2 regions of the Hominiventricola sp. genome follow, and region 1 is predicted to be linked to the other one. Evidence: riboswitches for the same ligand, from Rfam matches in the RefSeq annotation. Region 1 holds a riboswitch; the other holds the start of a gene.

Region 1 (7,330 bases):
GTGGCAATTGTAGCCGGAGAAACAGAAAAAGCAGTGGACAAAGCACTTCGTGTCATCAAAGTTAAATATCAGGTGTTGGAACCGGTGCTGGATTTCCGCAAGGCCCTTGACAATCCGGTGCTGGTGCATCCGGAGGATAACTGGATGTCCCATGGAAATACCGGTGATGTGAAGAAAAATCTCATTCATCATGAGGAGGATGCTCATGGTGATGTGGAAGCAGTGCTCGCTGACTGCGAAGAAGTCATTGAGCATACGTACCGGATTAAAGCTGCTCAGCAGGGGTATATGGAGACGATCCGTGCTTACTGTGAAATTGACCGTTACGGACGACTTCACTGCATTAGTTCTACCCAGATTGTCTTCCATCTGCGCCGTATCCTTGCCACGGCTCTTGGCATTCCCAAATCCAAGGTCCGTGCTGAAAAACCGCGGATCGGCGGTGGGTTTGGTGCCAAGCAGACGGCAGTCTGTGAGGTGTATCCGGCGTTTGTTACCTGGATGACCAAACGACCCAGCAAGATTATTTACAGCAGAAGAGAATGCCAGACCATTGCGTCACCCCGTCATGAGATGGAGGTAACCGTTCGTCTGGGCGCTATGAAGGACGGACATATCCGTGCCATTGACCTTTATACACTGTCCAATGGAGGTGCTTATGGAGAACACAGCACGACGACGGTAGGACTGTCAGGTCACAAAGCAATTCCTCTCTATACGGGTGGTTGTGAGGCAACCCGGTTTTCCTGTGATGTGGTCTACACCAATGTGCAGGCGGCAGGTGCGTACCGTGGTTACGGTGCGACCCAGGGAATTTTCGCATTGGAGTCCACGGTCAATGAACTGGCAGAGAAGCTTCATATGGATCCGGTAGAACTTCGAATGAAAAATATTGTGCGGGAAGGCATGTTTATGCCGGCATATTTTGGAGAGACAGCCAATGCCTGCGCACTGGACCGCTGTATCGAACATTGTGCTGACAATTTCCACTGGAAAGAAAAATATCCGGTGAGAGATATGGGCAACGGTAAAGTGCGGGCATCCGGTATGGCCATTGCCATGCAGGGCTCCTGTATTTCTAATGTAGATGTTGGTTCCTGTACACTGAAGCTTTCCGATGAAGGAACTTATAATATGATGATCGGTGCAGCAGATATGGGTACCGGATGCGATACGATTCTGGCGCAGATGGCAGCGGAAGTACTGGACTGTGAGCCGGATCAGATCGTAGTCTTCGGTGCAGATACGGATGCGTCTCCTTATGATTCCGGTTCCTATGCCTCCTCCACAACCTATATTACCGGTATGGCAACGCAGAATGCGGCTATGGAACTGCGGGAAAATATTATGAAGATTGGAGCCCAGCTTCTTGAATGCCTGCCGGAAGAGGTGGAATTTGACGGTGAAAAAGTCTATCTCGTAAATGGGGATAAATCTGTCAGTCTGGCAGATATTGCCACCAAATCCCAGGTCAATAACCTGATTCCGGTAGATGTGACCGCAACCTATTCTTCACCGGTCTCTCCGCCTCCCTATATGGTAGGCATGGTGGAAATTGAACTCGACAAAGAAACCGGAAGCGTGGAAATCCTTGATTATGAAGCTGTCGTGGACTGCGGTATCCCGGTCAATCCGAATCTGGCGAGAGTCCAGACAGAAGGCGGCATTGGACAGGGGATCGGTATGGCACTCTATGAAAATGTCAGCTACAATGCCAATGGAAAAATCGCAGAAGGCGATTTCATGCAGTATAAGATTCCTACCCGTCAGGATGTGGGAAATATTCATGTGGAATTTGAGACCAGCTATGAACCGTCGGGACCCTTCGGTGTCAAATCTATCGGTGAGATCGTTATTAATACGCCGGCTCCGGCACTGGCCCATGCCATCTACCGTGCAACCGGTGTGTGGCACAGAACTGTACCCTTCACCCCGGAAAAAATTCTTATGGGTATGATTGATCCGGAATGGAAAGAGACCGATCACCGGGTAAAAGAATAGATGATACATGTGATTTATATGGCGGCTGGAAACAGCCGCCGTTTTGGAAGTAATAAGCTGTTATATCTGTATGAAGGTAAGCCTTTGTACCGGCATGGCCTGGAGTTGTTGCTGAAATTAAAGCAGAAGATGGGAGAGAAGCTGACCGTCACTGTTGTGACCCAGTATGCGGAGATTTTGGAGGAAGTACAGGATATCTTTGAAAGATGCGGGATGGCAGGCATGCAGGCAGTGTTCTGCGAGGAGAGCAGGCTGGGAGCGTCTTATACGATCCGGGCAGGAATTGAGGCGGTCATCTCACAGGATCCGGTCTCTGGGCAGCCGAAAGAAGGGCAGTCCATGATCGGAGAGAAGGACTATCTCATGTTTATGGTAGCAGACCAGCCCCATCTTACTTTGGACAGTGTCCGAAAACTGATCCGGGCAGCAGTCAGCCGTGAGCAGTCAGCTTTTTCCGGGCCACTGGCAGAGGAATGTTCCCGATGGGAGACCCTGTCTCTCCGCTGCGGCAGCACCCCCGGCAATCCCTGTATGTTCCGCGCAGATCTTATCCCGGAGCTTATGTCCCTCACCGGCGACCAGGGAGGACGGAAGGTACTGAAGCAGCGTGCCTGTAAATATGTAGATATTCTTGATAAGAGAGAACTGGAAGATGTGGATGAGATGTTGCAGGTTACGGAAAATCTGGGAGAGAAGTGACATTCTGTGAAAGGAACGTCCGCAGTCCCAGTACTTCATGAGAACGAGTCAGAGACGATGTTCGAATGTTAGTACTGTTGGATCGAGGACTTAGCGCGAGCGGTTCCGCTCACAGAATGTCACTTCGGTTGGTCAGTTTGTTCGTGATCTGCAACATTGCTCCCGGGTTTTTCAAAAAAATTTAAAGAAAGGGTTGCTCTTTTCTAATAACCGTGGTAGCATAGCAGAAAAAGAAAACGTAAAAATGATAGAGGAGCGGGCTTCATGAGTACAGACTGATACAGGTCGGAAACTGTCAGTCATGGAAAGGGAATACCGCCGAAGAGATCCGGACATTTCCGAAGAAAGGATTTCTGGTCTGCCGCAGAAGATGTGTCAGACTGTCACAGGACTGTGGAGAGCTATCATTGGTCAGACAAAATTATAAGGCCATGAACGCAGTCAAAAGAATTGTGTTCATGGCTTTTCTTGTTTCTGTATCTATCATGTTTACAAAAGAAGGGAGAACTTTTCGTTATGGATTATGTACCTGCTATGTACGCCACATTTTGGGCGCTTGTACCGCCGGTTGTGGCAATCGCGCTCGCGCTGATCACCAAGGAGGTGTATTCCTCACTGTTCCTTGGAATTTTAGTTGGAGGCCTGTTCTATTCAGGCTTTAGTTTTGAAGGAACTATCGTTCACATTTTCCAGGACGGTGTTGTAAGTGTGCTGTCTGACAGTTACAACGTCGGCATTCTGATTTTCCTGGTTATCCTGGGAGCAATCGTGTGCCTGATGAATAAGGCAGGCGGTTCTGCTGCATTCGGACGCTGGGCCAGCGAACATATCAAGACCCGCACCGGAGCACAGCTGGCTACCGTTGCACTTGGCGTTCTGATTTTTATTGATGACTATTTTAACTGTCTGACGGTAGGAAGTGTTATGCGTCCGGTCACTGATAAGCACAATATCTCACGTGCAAAACTGGCTTATCTGATTGATGCAACCGCAGCTCCGGTCTGCATTATTGCACCGATCTCTTCCTGGGCAGCAGCAGTTACCGGATTTGTAGAAGGTGAAGACGGACTGGCATTGTTCATCAGTGCTATTCCTTATAACTTCTATGCATTGCTGACGATTGTTATGATGGTGACTATTGCAATTCTGAACATTGACTTTGGTTCTATGAAAGTGCATGAAGACAATGCAAAAAATGGTGATCTGTTCACTACACCGGATCGTCCATATGGTGACGGAGAGGACGAGACTGTGGTCGGAAACGGTACTGTAAAGGATCTGGTGATCCCGATTCTGGCTCTGATTGTCTGCTGTGTCATTGGAATGATCTGGACCGGTGGATTTTTTGCAGGTGAGAATTTTGTAACTGCATTCTCCAACAGTGATGCATCCGTAGGTCTGGCTGTAGGAAGTGCATTTGCACTGATAATAACGATTGCACTGTATGTGAGTCGTAAAGTGCTTGGATTCAAAGAGTGCATGGACTGCATCCCGGAGGGTTTCAAAGCCATGGTACCGGCTATCATGATCCTGACCTTTGCATGGACCTTGAAAGCCATGACCGACAGCCTGGGTGCTGCAGAGTTTGTGGCTGCGATCATCAAAGGAGGCGCATCTGGAATTGTAAATCTGCTTCCGGCAATCATCTTCCTGGTAGGCTGTTTCCTGGCATTTGCAACCGGAACTTCCTGGGGTACCTTTGGTATTCTGATTCCGATTGTTGTAGACGCATTCCAGGCAACCAACCCGACCCTGATGACCATTGCTATCTCCGCCTGCATGGCAGGAGCTGTCTGCGGTGACCATTGCTCCCCGATCTCCGATACAACGATCATGGCATCTGCCGGAGCCCAGTGCAACCACGTAAACCATGTATCCACACAACTGCCTTACGCAGTCAGCGTGGCTGCCATTTCCTTTATTACCTACATCGTTGCAGGCTTTGTCCAGTCTGCATGGATCTCCCTTCCGGTCGGCATTGTGCTGACACTGGGATATCTGATGGTGATGAAGAAAAGAAGCGAAGCATAAGATCAAAAATAGAAGATAGAATATGGAAAAGGAGAACCACTGACGGTTCTCCTTTTCCAGTGTGGGCGGTTTGAGTACGCGCTGGGGCAGATTCTTGCAAAGGATGCCAGAGATTTTTTGTCGCGCAGCTGATCTTTGCTGAAGTTTGGGCATATAGAGATTTCCTTTTGAATTTTGCCCTCACGAGCTTGCACGGATGATGATTTTTGCCGTTTTTCTGACATTTCCGCGAGCTTTTTTCTGACTGTTGGGCAGATAGCCGTTGAGGTTCTCGTTACATCCAACTTGCTTTTTAATTCTGGGTATCAGAACTATTGAAAAGTTGTATATAGCCAAATGATCTGCTCCAACCGCGAAAAATCAAGAAAATTGATTGTATGACAGATCAAAATGGGTGTCAGCAGAGATTAAAACTGCATATGTCCAAAAGTAAAGTTTTCGATTTACTTAACGTAATGTTGAATTGTTTTCTCTATATTCTCTGTATCCAGCGGATTCATTTTTGTCTCATACGTCATAATTAATTGAATCGTTGGATAAATTCGATTTGCAATATAGCTTTGGATTTTTGTCATTGCGCTTCTGGCATAAGAAGGATCATCAATCATGCCAAAATGTTCCCAATAATAGATTTTCCCTGTTTTGGGATCCATGATTGTAAAATCCGGATAGACAGTGATTTCACCCAGCTGAAGTTCACATTCATACCGAAAAGGGATCCCATTCATATGCAGGAAAAAGGCAATTAGAGATTCCGATTTTGATCGGACGTAAATGCCGCCTGCTGTTTTATGAAGCAATTGTTCCGGGTATTTTTCATTATGTTTGTAAGGGGATGCCAGCCATTCACGAGTGGACTGGGGCTGATCAGCGTGGATATTGGTAAGAAGTTCTTTTAAATCATATCTGAAAATGATTGTAAACTATGAAATATGTTAGCAGAAGAAAAATTTATACAGATGTGGACTATCGTAACGAATTGACATGGACTGACAACTGATTCTATAATGGAAAAAGTAATCATCCAGAGTCATGTGTATGGCTCCGAAAATGATAGGAAATGAAAGGACGGGAGACTTTATATTCATGACCTGGCAGGAGTTTGAACAGCAATTTTCCATTCAATTAAATGAGCAACAAAAAAGTGCCGTGCAGAGTGTAGACGGGCCAGTGCTTCTTCTGGCGGTGCCGGGATCGGGGAAAACGACAGTGCTGGTGACGAGGCTGGGTTACATGATCTATTGTAAAGGAATGGATCCGGGCAAAATCCTGACAGTTACCTACACGGTGGCGGCAACGAAGGATATGGCAGAACGATTTGCGGTAAAATTCGGACAGGAGATGGCAGAACGTCTGGAATTTCGGACTATTAATGGCATTTGTGCCCGGGTGATTCAGTACTATAGCTGGAAGACGGGCAGGATGGCATTTCAGCTGCTCACGGATGAAAAGCGGATTTCTGCCATGCTGTCGGGCATTTATCAGCAGACGGAGCGGGTATACCCAACAGAAGGTGATCTGAAAAATGTCCGGACATTGATTACTTACATAAAAAACCGGATGCTGAATGAAAAAGAAATCCAGAAGCTGGAAGAAGAAGCGGAGATTCATTTGGCAGCGATCTACAAAGAGTACTGCAGACAGCTCCGGGAACAGCAGCTTATGGATTATGATGACCAGATGGTCTATGCCTATAATATGCTTCGAAAAATTCCAGAGCTTCTTGCATATTTTCAGGAAAAATACCCTTATATCTGCGTGGATGAAGCCCAGGATACATCGAAAATCCAGCATGCCATCATTGCACTGCTGGCATCGAAATCCGAGAATCTTTTTATGGTGGGAGATGAGGATCAGAGCATTTATGGATTCCGTGCCGCTTACCCGGAGGCATTGCTGGAATTTGAGCATCATCATCCGGGAGCGAAAGTGCTGCTCATGGAAGAAAATTTCCGTTCCGATGGAAACATTGTTCTGGCAGCAGACCGGTTTATCCAGAAAAACACCCTGCGTCATGAGAAACATATGCGTCCTTCCAAAGAAAGAAAACAGGACGTGAAGGAAATCTCCGTTGGCACCCGAAAAGCACAGTATTCTTATCTGGTGAAAGTGGCAGAGGGATGTACAACGCAGACGGCAGTGCTTTACCCGGAGCATGAATGTGTACTTCCACTCATTGATCTGCTGGAGAGAAGAGGAGTTCCTTATCGGATGCGAAACGTGGAGTTGACCTTTTTTACCCATCGGGTGGTGCAGGATATTAGCAATATTATTAAACTTGCAGCGGATTCAAAAAATACAGAACTGTTTTTACAAGTTTATTATAAACTTAATACTTATATCCGGAAACAGGACGCACTTCGAATCGCAGAATTAAGCAGGGAAAAAGATCAGTCCATATGGGAGACAGCGCTTTCTTATGAGGGTCTGGATGGATATGCGAAGAGCAGCATCAAATCGGTGGCAACCCATATGGAACATATGTTGACGGAACCGGCATCCAGAGCAATCCATCGGATAGTGCAGTTCATGGGGTATCAGGATTACCTGAAAAGAAGCGAGATCAAAGACACGAAGCTCGACACTTTGAAAATGCTGG
Region 2 (7,330 bases), on a different contig from region 1:
CAAATCCAGCCGGAACAAGAATCTTTGCCGCATCCTGCAGAATCTTCATAAGCATGTTGATTCCCAGGGACATATTAGCAGATTTCAGTACCGCTACCTGTTTGCTTGCTTCTTCCACTGCTGTCAGCTGTTCTTCTGAAAGTCCTGTAGAACAAAGCACCACCGGTATCTTCTTTTCTACACAGTATTTAAGCAGCCCATCTGCTGCCTTTGCGGAAGTGAAATCAATAATCACATCCGCATCCACTGTACAGGCCTCAAGATTCGGAAACACCGGATATCCGTTATCACGGCAGTCCACCGGATCAATCCCCGCTACAATGTCAATCTCCGGATCGTCTTTGATCAGACCAGTGATCACCTGTCCCATATGGCCATTACAGCCATGCATAATTGCCTTTACCATTAGTTCTCTCCTTTTGCCTTTACACCGAATGCATCCATTGCTGCCTTCAGTTCTTTCTGATGTTCCTCTTCCATCTCAGACAAAGGCATACGAAGAGGACCCACTTCCCATCCCAACATGTTCAAAGCTGCTTTTACCGGAATCGGATTTACTTCGCAAAACAGCTTCTCGACAAGCGGAATAGCGCGAAGCTGAAGTTCCAAGCTGCCTGCCACATCGCCATCCAGGAATTTTGCAACAATATCATGAGTCTCTTTCGGAGCCACATTAGAAAGTACGGAAATAACACCTTTTCCGCCCAGGGACAGAATCGGTACGATCTGGTCATCATTTCCGGAATAAATATCAATAGAATCTCCGCAAAGCTGTGCTACTTTTGCAATCTGGGAGATATTTCCGCTTGCCTCTTTAACAGCCACGATATTCTCCACATTCTTTGCCAGATATGCAATCGTCTCCGGGGTCATATTCACGCCGGTACGGCTCTGGATATTGTAAAGGACTACCGGAATCTTAATAGAATTTGCGATCTTTGTAAAATGTGCAATCAGACCTTTCTGGGTTGCCTTATTGTAATATGGACTCACCAGAAGTACACCATCCACACCATATTTTTCTGCTTCCTGTGAAAGATATACCGCTGTCTCCGTACAATTAGAACCGGTACCTGCTACGACCGGAATTCTTCCTGCTACTTTCTCCGCCGTAAAACGAATTGCCTCCAGATGCTCCTCATGGGTCAGCGTGGATGACTCGCCCGTGGTTCCGCAGATAATAATCGCATCGGTTCCATTGGCAATCTGATATTCAATAAGTTCCTCCAGCTTCGGATAGTTTACCGCTCCTGTCTCTGTCATAGGTGTAACAATTGCAACACCTGCACCTGTAAAAATTGACATTTTCTTCCCCTCCTGCTCTTTGGTTATAATTAGATTATGATAAAAAAAGAGGCGTACCAGTGGACGCCTCTGCAGAATACTAGTTCGGGAAATTCTCCCTTCTCTTTTATATCTGTCCGGATAGCGCTTCATCTGTGCACGATGACAGTCATAGGATTCTTTACCCTATGCCCAAGAACCAGATTTACAGGCTTACCGGCCTTTCGGCGCTCGTCCCTTTCCGCCGCATTCGCCTGTGCCTGCACACATCCAACGACATACTCTTGATTCGCGCGACCTCTATCTCTTTATTCATTGACTTCAATATAGCATCTATCTATTTCTTTGTCAACACGCGGAATCGGTTTCCTTCAACGCAGTAATTTGATATACCTCATCCGCCCACTCAAGCATCTCCGGACACAATTTGATTCCAGTAAAAATCAGTTCCGTATCCTCTGCGCTGTCCAGCAATCCATGAATCTCATCCAGTGTAGCAATTCCCTGTTCTACCAGTCCCAGAACTTCATCCAGAATCAGCACATCGCATTCTCCGGTTGCCAGAACTTTCTTGGCAAAATTTAATCCATTACGCAGATTCGGAATCTCTTCTTCTTTTTCCTGTGGAGTCAGATCTTCAAAAGAATCTTCTCTTTTCTGAAAACGGAACATCTTAATCTCCGGCTCAAGACGCTGAATAAAGCTGATCTCCTCCGGATACTTTCCCTTCAGAAACTGTACAACAAATACGGAACGGCCTCTGCTTGCTTCTCTGATTGCCAGTCCAATGGCTGCAGTTGTCTTTCCCTTGCCGCTTCCGCAATAAATTTGCAGTTTTCCCTCTTCCATAGCATCCTCACATTTCTGAACGTGAAATAGAATTCGTATATTTTTTTATCTTACACTAGCCAGCCTGCAAATGCAAGGCGAAAAAAGAGCTTCCATGTCTGGCTTATCTCCTTCAGCCAGACAGGAAGCTTCTCTTCTACGCATGAAACAATGCTGCTACTGCTACATCATATTCCGGTACTCCATTGGAACTCCAGAGAAGTTCCATTCCAAGATTGTCCTTCACCATTCTGGAAAAATCAAATCCAAATGCGGTAATAGAATAGCGCCTCAACTGCGGATAGCGGCATGCTTTCCCCTCTGCTCGCGCGCATTTCCTGCAAAGGATACACCTTCCTGCTCCAATACAGGTTCCTTCCGGGAATTCTTTTTCCAACTCCAGCAGTATAAGAAGAAGATTTCGTTTCACCCTCTCATATGTCTGATTTCTCAGCTGCTGTGCCTCCTCCGGAGTGCTGACATTTTTTCTGATTTCTTCTGGATATTTTACTTTTACTCCAATCAGAAATCCTTCTGAAAATTTTTTCAAATATGCATCTGCTTCCGGAACCCCTGGAGGGCAGGACCACACCTTTCCATAATCAGGACAAAGTTTGCAGGCCTCCCTCACTGGCTCCGGATTCCAATACTGGGTAAGCAGCCGTTCAACACTGATTTTTCTGACCTGAACTTCCAGATCATATGGGATCTGTTCCACGGCAGCCACCTCTTTTCTCTCTCTTATGCCAGATCTGCCCAGTTTGCCGGATATACAAAATATGCATATCTGGTCTTATCCGGGGTCTGGAAGTGGATATGGCTGTTCTTCGGGATGTAGATGATCTGTCCCGGTCCTGCCGTTACCACGCGTCCGTCAATCTCGATCTCCAGAGTACCTTCCAGCACGAGATCATATTCATCATAGGTCAGTGTCCACTCAAAGCTGGTGTGGTCAAGCTCCATGATTCCGCAGCCCATTCTCGGCGCTTCCTCAAGGGTTACCACATCTTTCAGTGCCACACCGTCCTGCTCAAAACGCTCGCATTTGACAGTCTCTGTCGCGATCTTGATAATACCACTTGGATCTTTTTCTTTTACAAAATCCTCTCCGCTCTCCTGCTGTTTGGCTTCCGCCAGAACTTTCTGCACGATCTCGCGGATCAGTTCTTCACTTACGTTCATACGGTGTCCATCCTTTCATTTTCATGAAGCGGAATTTTACTGTTCAGCTTCCTCTTCTGCTTTTGCTTTTGCAACAGAAGCTTCTACTTTAGAAAGAAGCATCGGAGCCAGTGCATTGGCAAGAATCAGGGCAGTGATACCTGCAACCAGCTTACCAACGATAACCGGGAAAATCATATCGGAGTTTACACCAGCGGTAAATCCAAGATGATCGCCGAATACGAATGCTGCGGATACTGCAAATGCAACGTTTAAGAGTTTGCCCTTCGGGTTCATCTTATCCATGATATTGAACATTGCAATATTGTTAGCCAGAGTAGCTACCAGTCCTGCAGAACCATTCTCGTCCATACCCAGTTTCTCTCCGATAGCACTCAGTGCTTTACCAAAGGTACGGGTAATCCACAGAACCATCGGGAATGCACCGATTAATACAACTGCAATCTGTCCACAAACCAGAAGTCCGGACTCCAGGGGAATCACGCCATCAGCATCCGGCTCAACCATGATATTCATGAGCGGGAATTTGATACCGGTCTGATACTCAAATACTGCAACTGCGGTAAAGAAGGTAATAACTACGGTAACAGCGGTTCCGAATTTGTTGAATCCGTTGATCATCTTATCCGGCATGAACCACAGACCTGCTACGATGAGACCTGCGATAATGATAACCGGAATCAGGTTTCTTACGATCGTAATAATGTCGATCTTATACTGGGTCATGTTCATAACAAGACCACCTACGATACAGCCAATCGGTACGGTAATGAGACCTGCCAGGATACCTGCTCCCAGATACGGACGGTCAGATTTTTTAATAATGGACAGTGCAACCGGGATGGTAAATACGATGGTCGGTCCCATCATGGTTCCCAGGATCAGACCTGAGAAGTTACCAACAGCTTCGCTTCCTGCCATCTGCATTGCCAGTGGATATCCACCCATATCGCATGCCAGAAGCGTGGTCGCAAACATGGACGGGTCGGCGCCCAGCAAGGTGTAGATCGGAACAATAATCGGTTTCAAAATGATTGCAAGTACCGGAGCCGCTGCTACAACACCTGCCATGGCTGCTGCCAGAGGACCCATTGCGTTAAATCCCTCATCAAACTGCTCGCCATATCCTAATTTGTTACCGCGGATCTTGTCAATCGCACCAACGATCATGAAAATCATCATGATAAAGATGATCACCTTGTTGATGGAAAGAGTGCTGACCCATTCCTGTACGCTGCTTGTAAATACCCCTACATTTGTAAGGTTGTCAAGTAACTCCTGAAACATACCCGTTCCTCCTTTTTTTGTGTTTCTTTAAAGCTTATGCTCTGCTCCCCCAGACTTATGCCGAAACGCAGCCTATAACAGAGATTCCAAAAGCTGCGGTGCGGGACGCGGAATAACCGTGCTCTCCACATACAGCTCGCTTACCTGTTTTGCTGCATCAATAGCTGCACGGACAGCTCCTACATCTCCGGTCAGGACTACAAATCCCTTTCCGCCGATGGCATAGCCGGTCCGAACTTCGATTAAAGTAATCTGAGCTGCTTTCGCTGCTGCATCCGCTGCTTCAATGGCTGAAGCAATGGAATAGTACTCAATCACGCCAACAGCCTGAGGATCCGTCACTTCTACTGTGCCGGAAATTGCCGGAAAGACCTGTTCATGTACGCTTGGAATCAGCAAAGTGTCCACTACAAATTCTCCACCTGCTGCTTTTCCTGCTTCCAAAGATGCTCTGACAGCACCGGTATCACCGCCCACAATCACCATATATTTTCCCGGACAGACAGTGACAGAACGTAAAAGTTCCACTTGCGCGGCTTTTAACATAGAATCACTGGTCTCAATGCCTCTGGCAATACTGGACAGTTCTACCATGCCGATCGCTCTTCCCATCTCTTACGCCTCCCTTCTACTGATCCGAATGCCTTTCGGAGTCACTTCTTTTACAACTCCATCAAAGCCTGTATGAATGTTTGCGGATAATCCCTCTGCACTGCCTGCAACCAGGTCATCCTTTTTTACAGCATCCCCTGCAGTCACTACCGGAACTGCCGGTTTGCCAATATGCTGTGATAATGGAATGAATACCTCTTCCGGTTCTACTTCAAAAAGCTCCGGCAAACCGTGGAATACATATTCGTCCAGTCCAAGACGGACGATCAGGCGTCCGGTAGGAATTCTCCTGTGCTCCAGCATGTCGCTCGCCTGCGGATGCTGGTTCTTCTCCGGCTGAATTCCTCTTTCTCTCAAAAGTCCTTTCGCATAATCGTTCATCTTCCTCGGTGACAGTCCCATCGGACAGGAGAACATCTCACAGGTACCGCAGCTGCTGCAGTTTGCCGCACTGCCGAAAGCCCGCTCAAATTCTGCCGGATCCGTAATAGATTTCTGTCTCCAAATGGTTCTCATAATCATATGGGGCTGCACATTGTGTCCCAACAGATGTCTCGGACACAGATCTGTACAGGCTCTGCACTGAAGACAGGCTGTTGCCGCCTGACGTGCCATACGTTCCACACTCATGGCAGCACGTTTTACAAGATAATGATTCTTCGGAAGCACCAGAAGATTGCCTGTGGTCTTGGTAACAACCGCATTTTCAATCTCTTCTCTGGTCTTCTGCATTTTTCCCATCATGGGACCTCCCAGAATCACCACATAATCATTTACCAGAAGTTTTGCTTTTTTCAGGACTTCCGTAATCGGCGTACCGATTGGTGCGTGACACATCACCGGAGTCTCCACCGCACCTGTAATGGAGAGAAACTTCTCGTCCACAGGTTTTCCTTCCAGTGCATCGGCAATATTGAGGACTGTGCCGACATTCTCTACCACGCATCCTACATTCAGAGGAAGTCCCCTTTCCGGAACCACCCGTCCGGTTACCTGATTGACCAGCACCTGCTCGTCACCGGCCGGATAGTAGGTCCGCATGGTAAAGATCTCTACATTGGCTCCCAGTGCTTTTACTGCGTTCTGAAGAGCTTCTGTCTCTCTTACATATTTTGCTTTTAATGCAATCACTGCATGCGCTGCTTCCAGATGTGCGGCAATCTTCTCTACTGTCGCTACAATTCTTTCTGCATAGGTACGGCACAGATATTTGTCTGTCTCGATCAGCGGTTCACATTCCGCTGCATTGACGATAAAATACTCTGCCTTCGCATTCAGTTTTACGTGGGTCGGGAAGCCGGCTCCTCCGGCTCCCACTACTCCCGCTTTCTGAATGGCTTCCACCATTTCCATACTTGATCACCGCCTGTCTTATATCAGCGCTTCGTCAACTTCCTGGTCATCCACGATTCCGACGATCGTTGCATCCACCGGAATATGGGGACCTCCTGCTGCACCACGCGCTGAGCTTCCGCCTACATAGAGAACCTTCTCTCCCACACCAGCACCGATAATATCTGCCGCTACAATGGGCGTATCAATGGGCTGATCGTTCAGAAGATTCAGTGGCTGCACCACCAGGAGCTTTAATCCGGAGAGATTCTCATCTTTCCGTGTTGCCCAGATGTTTCCAATTACACGTCCTATTTTCATACTCGGCTTCCTTTCCCGCCAGTCTCGCCTTCGTCACGAGCAATGCTGATTCCATATTTCTTCGCATACTCTTTGGCAAGATCTGACAGAATTGCCTTCTTTCCTACCAGAATGCAGGCAGCCTTTCCTTCCCGTGCACTGATCACATCTCTCTCTGTAATGATGCGTTTCTCCAGCCGTAGGGTTACTCCGGAGACTGGCTGTTCTTTTTCTCCGGTGGATTCTTCTTTCTTCGGAGCAGCCTCTGTTTCTTCCGGAACGTTTTCTCCCAGAACAACCGCTTCCAGTTGATCTAAAGGAACAATGGTCACTCCGTTCTGCTGAAGGAATTTTAAGTTTTCCTCCAGACGGCTGTAGTAGCCGGCCGGCGCGGTATCCTTATAGCGATACAGTTCCACTTCTTCCTCCGCAATAAATATCCTTTTTCCAAGGAGAAGTGCGGTTCCGAATCTTCTGGTGTAATCGGTATCGAAGATTCCGTTGG

The links. A riboswitch is a leader RNA that binds a small molecule or an ion and turns the genes downstream of it on or off. The one in region 1 is predicted to bind lysine.
Region 2: another riboswitch for lysine. It lies ahead of dapA (4-hydroxy-tetrahydrodipicolinate synthase); the one in region 1 lies ahead of ACZMB2_RS05020 (Na+/H+ antiporter NhaC family protein).

Annotation. Positions count from the first base shown of each region.
Region 1 is NZ_DBLYVB010000005.1:47,762-55,091, reverse strand. It holds gene ACZMB2_RS05030 (xanthine dehydrogenase family protein molybdopterin-binding subunit) at 1-2,001, shown strand, start outside; gene ACZMB2_RS05025 (nucleotidyltransferase family protein) at 2,002-2,700, shown strand; lysine riboswitch at 2,941-3,112, shown strand; gene ACZMB2_RS05020 (Na+/H+ antiporter NhaC family protein) at 3,217-4,731, shown strand; gene ACZMB2_RS05015 (hypothetical protein) at 5,175-5,459, opposite strand; gene ACZMB2_RS05010 (ATP-dependent helicase) at 5,818-7,330, shown strand, end outside.
Region 2 is NZ_DBLYVB010000013.1:16,900-24,229, forward strand. It holds gene dapB (4-hydroxy-tetrahydrodipicolinate reductase) at 1-406, opposite strand, end outside; gene dapA (4-hydroxy-tetrahydrodipicolinate synthase) at 406-1,305, opposite strand; lysine riboswitch at 1,419-1,595, opposite strand; gene ACZMB2_RS09170 (cob(I)yrinic acid a,c-diamide adenosyltransferase) at 1,633-2,133, opposite strand; gene ACZMB2_RS09175 (DUF2284 domain-containing protein) at 2,270-2,830, opposite strand; gene ACZMB2_RS09180 (EutQ-related cupin domain-containing protein) at 2,854-3,294, opposite strand; gene ACZMB2_RS09185 (ethanolamine utilization protein EutH) at 3,331-4,581, opposite strand; gene ACZMB2_RS09190 (BMC domain-containing protein) at 4,654-5,193, opposite strand; gene ACZMB2_RS09195 (4Fe-4S dicluster domain-containing protein) at 5,197-6,546, opposite strand; gene ACZMB2_RS09200 (EutN/CcmL family microcompartment protein) at 6,565-6,846, opposite strand; gene ACZMB2_RS09205 (hypothetical protein) at 6,843-7,330, opposite strand, start outside.